Regions from separate parts of the Variovorax sp. 10N412 genome, predicted to be linked through region 1. Evidence: predicted binding sites of a transcription regulator. Region 1 holds the regulator's gene; the other holds the start of a gene.

Region 1 (3,024 bases):
GTCGGCGACGCGTTCGCATACGGCGCCTTCGACAGCAAGACTTCTGCCCGGCGCGGCTGGTATCTCGACCTGCCCGAGTCCCGAGACAAGGGCGAGCGCGTGGTCGCCGAGCCCGTCTTGAGCGACGGCCTGCTGTTCTTCAACACGCTCATTCCCCCCGCCACGGCATGCGGCGGTGGCGGCGGACGCAGCTGCGCGGTGAATGCCCTGACCGGCCTGTCCAAGGGCGGCACCTGCGTGCCCTCGGACGCCGGCATCCCCGGCACACCGCAGGTGGTGCAGTTAGGGGAGAGCGTCTACAGCGCCGCCGACGTGTTCGGGCGCCGTACGCACACCCGCCGCCTGGCCGTCATCCAGGCGGGCGGGCGTGGCGGCAAGAGCGGTTTCTCGACGGCTCAGCCCGTAGCGGGCGGCACGGTCTCGCAGGTGGCAGGGCGCCTGAACTGGCGCCAGGTTGTCGATGCCCGGGAGGCGAGGCGATGAACGCGGCTGCGCATCGCGCGCGTGGATTCACGTTGATCGAAGTGATGATGGTCGTTGCGATCACCGTCATCCTGGCGGCCATTTCGTACCCTTCGTACATGGACGTCGTGCGCCAAGGGTGGCGCAGCGAGGCACGCGCCGCCCTGATGCAGCAGATGCAGCACCAGGAGCGCCACTACACGCAGGCCGGCCGCTATCGGCACTACACGGGGGATTCGGGCGATTCAAGCGGCGGCGGTGCGGCGGGCAAGTACATCATCGAGAGCGGCAACTGCGAGGGACTCGGCAGCATCGACAGTTGCATCCGGCTGACTGCGAGCCTGAAGCCCGCGTATGCCGATCCGCAGGTTGGCGCACTCTGGATCGACAGCACGGGCGCCAAGGGCTGCGACGGCACGCAGCGCACGAGGTGCTGGCAGTGAACGCCGGGGCATGCAGGGCGGGGCCCGCGGGCGGATTCGCGCTGCTGGAACTGATGGTGGTCGTGGCCATCGTGGCGGTGCTCGCCGGCATCGGCATGCCGAGCTTTCGGCAACTGCTGCTCAACCAGCGCCTGGCCGGAGCGGCGCAGGCCTTCAATGCCGCCTTGAGCCTTGCGCGCATGGAAGCCATCCAGCGTTCCCGCAGCGTGCGGGTGACTGCGCTCGCGGGCAGCGACTGGTCCGGGGGCTGGGTCGTGACAACGGGGGTGCGCGGGTCCACCGGCCCCGATGCGCCTGCAACGCTGCGCCGCTTCGAGGGCCTGCCGGACGGTGTCAGCGTGGATGAGTCGCTCGGCGACGGATTTGCGCAGGGCGTGCGCTACGACAGCAACGGATTCTCGCGCCAGGCCAACCGTGCGGGCTTCGGTGCGGGATGTCTCACGCTGAAGGCCGACACGGGCCGCAGGGCGTCGATCGTGGTGTCGGCATCGGGGCGGGCCCGGGTCTGCAATCCGGACCAGCAGGGAGACTGCGGCACCGGGGTCTGCGGCAAGGCCGCCAAAAAAGAGGAGCGCGGCTGAGTGGGCGTCAGATGTCGCGCAGCAATTGCCTGAATTCGTCCACGTCCTCGAAGCTGCGGTACACCGAGGCAAAGCGCACATAGGCGACCTTGTCGAGCTTCTTGAGCTCGCGCATCACGAGTTCGCCGACCTTCGTCGACTCGATTTCGCGCAGGCCGCTGGCCAGCAGCTTCTGCTCGATGCGCAGCAGGGCGTTGTCGATCTGCTCGATGCTCACCGGCCGCTTGCGCAGCGCCAGCATCATCGAGGCGCGCACCTTGGCCGAGTCGAAATCGGCACGGCTGCCGTCCTTCTTCACGACGACGGGAAAATTGACGTCGGGCCGCTCGTAGGTGGTGAAGCGCTTGTCGCAGGCGCCGCACTGGCGGCGCCTGCGAACGAAGTCGGCGTCTTCCGAAACGCGGGTTTCGACAACCTGCGTCTCAAGATGACCGCAAAAAGGGCATTTCATGCGGTCAGGTCTTCGGGTCGATCAGCGGTAGACAGGGAAGCGGCTCGTCAGCGCGTGCACCTTGGCGCGCACGGCGTCGATGTTCGCCGCGTCGCGCGGGTTCTCGAGCACGTCGGCGATCAGGTTGGCGGTGGCGCGGGCCTCTTCGTCCTTGAAGCCGCGCGTGGTCATGGCGGGGGTGCCGATGCGCACGCCGCTGGTGACCATCGGCTTTTCGGGGTCATTGGGGATCGCGTTCTTGTTGATCGTCATGTGGGCGCTGCCCAGCACGGCTTCGGCTTCCTTGCCGGTGATGCCCTTGGCGCGAAGGTCAACCAGCATCACGTGGCTTTCGGTGCGTCCGCTCACGATGCGCAGGCCGCGCTGGGTGAGGGTGTCGGCCACGATCTGCGCGTTCTTGACCACCTGTTGCTGGTAGGCCTTGAACTCGGGCGCCATCGCTTCCTTGAACGCGACGGCCTTGGCGGCGATCACGTGCATCAGCGGGCCGCCTTGCAGGCCCGGGAAGATGGCGCTGTTGATGGCCTTTTCGTGCTGCGACTTCATCAAGATGATGCCGCCGCGCGGGCCGCGCAGGCTCTTGTGGGTGGTGGAGGTGACGATGTCGGCGTGCGGCACCGGGTTGGGGTACACGCCCGCGGCCACGAGGCCGGCGTAGTGGGCGATGTCGACCATGAAGATCGCGCCCACGTCCTTGGCCACCTTGGCGAAGCGTTCGAAATCGATGCGCAGCGAGTAGGCCGAAGCACCCGCGATGATCAGCTTGGGCATGTGTTCATGCGCCTTGCGTTCCATCGCGTCGTAGTCGATGGCTTCGTTGGCGTCCAGGCCATAGCTCACGACGTTGAACCACTTGCCGCTCATGTTCAGCGGCATGCCGTGGGTCAGATGGCCGCCTTCGGCCAGGCTCATGCCCATGATGGTGTCGCCAGGCTTCAGGAAGGCGAGCATCACGGCTTCGTTGGCCGAGGCGCCGCAATGCGGCTGCACGTTGGCGGCGTCGGCGCCGAAGAGCTGCTTGACGCGGTCGATGGCCAGCTGCTCTGCCACATCGACGTGCTCGCAACCGCCGTAGTAGCGCTTGCCC
Region 2 (3,024 bases), on a different contig from region 1:
GTTCTTGCGCAGCTCCAGGAACTCCTCGATGTCGAGGTGCCAGGTTTCCAGGTACGTGCAGACGGCGCCCTTGCGCTTGCCGCCCTGGTTCACGGCCACGGCCGTGTCGTTCACCACCTTCAGGAACGGCACCACGCCCTGCGATTCGCCGTTGGTGCCCTTGATGTGGCTGCCCAGCGCGCGCACGCGGGTCCAGTCGTTGCCCAGGCCGCCCGCGAACTTCGAGAGCAGCGCGTTTTCCTTGATCGACTCGTAGATGCCGTCCAGGTCGTCGGGCACGGTGGTCAGGTAGCAGCTGGAGAGCTGCGAGCGCAGCGTGCCGGCGTTGAACAGGGTGGGAGTGCTCGACATGAAGTCGAACGACGACAGCACTTCGTAGAACTCGATGGCGCGCGCTTCGCGGTCGATCTCGTTCAGCGACAGGCCCATGGCCACGCGCATGAAGAAGGCTTGCGGCAGCTCGATGCGCGACTTGCGCACGTGCAGGAAGTAGCGGTCGTACAGCGTCTGCAGGCCGAGGTAGTCGAACTGGTTGTCGCGCTCGGCCTTCAGGGCGGCGCCCAGGCGGGGCAGGTCGTACTGCAGCAGCTTTTCGTCGAGCAGCTCGTTGTCGACGCCCTTCTTGATGAACTGCGGAAAGTAGTCGGCGTAGGCGGTGGCGCGGTCGACCGGCATCACTTCGCGGCCGATGATCTCCTTGAAGATCGTGTGCAGCAGCAGGCGCGCGGTGGCGAAGGTGTAGTCGGGGTCTTTCTCGATCAGCGTGCGGGCGGCCAGGATGGAAGCCTTGTAGACCTCGTCGAGCGGCACGCCGTCGTACAGGTTGCGCATCGTCTCGGCGACGATCGGCGCGGCGGTGATGCTGTCGCCCAGGTTTTCGCAGGCGGATTCGATCAGGCCCTTGAGCTGGTTCAGGTCGAGTTCGACGCGTTCGCCGTTGTCCAGCACGTGAAGCGCCTGCTGGGCCGGCATTTCATGCTCGCCCTGCTTGGAACGCTCCTGCGTGCGGCGTTCGCGGTAGAGCACGTAGGCACGCGCGATTTCGTGGTGGCCGCCGCGCATCAGGCCGAGCTCGACCTGGTCCTGCACGTCCTCGATGTGGAAGGTGCCGCCGCCCGGACGCGAACGCACCATGGCGCGAATGACGGCCTGGGTGAGCGTGTCGACCGTTTCGCGCACGCTGGCCGAAGCCGCGCCCTGGGTGCCGTGCACGGCCAGGAAGGCTTTCATCATCGCGATGGCGATCTTGTTCGGCTCGAAGGGCACGACCGCGCCGTTGCGGCGAATGATCTGGTAGTGGGCGAGGTTCTGGCCGGTGTGCGAGCCCGCGGTGTCGCGTTGCTGCTGTGGCGGCGTCGAGGGAACGGCGCGCGGGGTCGATTGGGGGTTCAGGGCTGTTTGCATTCGCTTCCTCTCGGTTGGCAATTCTTGTTGGTCGGCGATGCCTGGGTCGGCGTCGCGCCGGTGCGGATGACCGGACGGAGGACACTATATCTGGGGTGTCGGCACCCTACAAGCCACTACAGGTAGTGTTTTCCTCCGGATACACGCGCGGCCCGATTTTCATTCGGCAAGCGACAACGCCAGCGATGCCGCGTGGATACTGGCCTATGGTGTCCCAACCCGCATGGCGCTTGGCTTGCAGGCCGATTTGGGCTTGCAGCCCGCATGGTTGCTGGGTGCGGCAGTTGCAATCCGCGCGTCGATGCGCGTCAGGCTCAGCGCATCGCGTCGCGCCGCGCGATTGGAAAAATTAGCGCTGCACCACCTGCGCCGGAAACATCTGTGGATTCCAGCCGAGTTGTTCGCGCAACAGCCGCCAGTCGAAGCCGGCGCCCGGGTCGTGTTTGCGCCCCGGCGCGATGTGCTCGTGGCCGGCGATGTACGCGATGGCGTAGTGCTGCGCGATGGCGGCGCACAGGCTCGCGAGCGTTTCGTATTGCGGCTCGTCGAACGGCAGGCCTTCCAGGCCTTCGAGCTCGATGCCGATGGAGTCGTCGTTGCAGTTGCCGCGCCCGCGCCACGACGACACGCCGGCATGCCAGGCGCGGTCGTCGCAGCTCACGAACTGCCAGAGCTCGCCGTTGCGCCGCACGAAGAAATGCGAGGACACCGCGAGCCCGCGGATCGACTGGAAGTAGGGGTGCGCGTCCCAGTCGAGCCGGTTGGTGAAGAGTTGCTGCACCGCGTCGCCGCCGTACTCGCCGGGCGGCAGGCTGATCGAGTGCAGCACGACGAGGTCGGTCTGCGCACCGGTGGGGCGGGGCCCGAAGTTGGGCGAGCGCAGCGCCTTCGCGAAGCGGTACCAGCCGGCGTGCCAGAGGCCGTCGTCGGCGGGGGCCTGCGCAGGGGTGTCAGTCGTCGGCATGGCTGCTCGCGCCATCGTCGCCGTTGGGTGTGGTGATGCCCAGCCGCGCGATGCGGTAGCGGATCTGCCGCAGGCTCATGCCCAGCCGCGCGGCGGCCGCGGTGCGGTTGAAGCCGCTCTCGTGCAGCGCGCGCACGAGGATCTCGCGTTCCTGCTGGTCGAGGTAGGCCTGCAGGTCGGAGGGCAGCGGCGGCGGCGCGGCCTTGGGCGATGCGGCCGGTGCGGCGGAAGCCGCGGGGGCGACCGGCGAAGGCGCGTCGAAAGCCGGCAGCAACGGCGCCGGCGCGGACGCCGCGGCCTCGGCGGCGGCCGTGAAGCCGCCCATCAGGTCCAGGTGCAGTTCGTCGCCGTCGTTCAGAGCCACTGCGCGGTGCAGCAGGTTCTCGAGTTCGCGCACGTTGCCGTCCAGCGGATGCAGCGACAGCCGGCGCAGAAGGTCGTGCGACAGGTGCGGCACGGGCAAGCCGCCGTCCTGCGCGATGCGCGAGAGCAGCGCGGCGCACAGCGCGGGCAGGTCTTCGCGGCGCTCGCGCAGCGCGGGCACCGCGATCTCGATCACGTTGAGGCGGTAGAACAGGTCTTGCCGGAACCGCCCGGCCTGCACCTCGGCGTGCAGGTCCTTGTGGGTGGCGCTCACGATGCGCACGTCGACCGCG

Evidence for each region. The regulator NrdR, encoded in region 1, represses ribonucleotide reductase genes. The targets are predictions, from matches to a motif close to CACNANATNTNGTG.
Region 2: the regulator NrdR is predicted to act here: its motif matches at 1,487-1,500, upstream of AC1DJH_RS20060 (ribonucleoside-diphosphate reductase subunit alpha).

What each region holds. Positions count from the first base shown of each region.
Region 1 covers NZ_JBFTIO010000001.1:212,205-215,228, reverse strand. Annotated here, with positions in the region: gene AC1DJH_RS01035 (pilus assembly protein) at 1-483, shown strand, start outside; gene AC1DJH_RS01030 (type IV pilin protein) at 480-905, shown strand; gene AC1DJH_RS01025 (GspH/FimT family pseudopilin) at 893-1,486, shown strand; gene nrdR (transcriptional regulator NrdR) at 1,494-1,937, opposite strand; gene glyA (serine hydroxymethyltransferase) at 1,959-3,024, opposite strand, start outside.
Region 2 covers NZ_JBFTIO010000008.1:139,717-142,740, reverse strand. Annotated here, with positions in the region: gene AC1DJH_RS20060 (ribonucleoside-diphosphate reductase subunit alpha) at 1-1,404, opposite strand, end outside; gene ampD (1,6-anhydro-N-acetylmuramyl-L-alanine amidase AmpD) at 1,754-2,368, opposite strand; gene AC1DJH_RS20050 (sigma-54-dependent transcriptional regulator) at 2,355-3,024, opposite strand, start outside.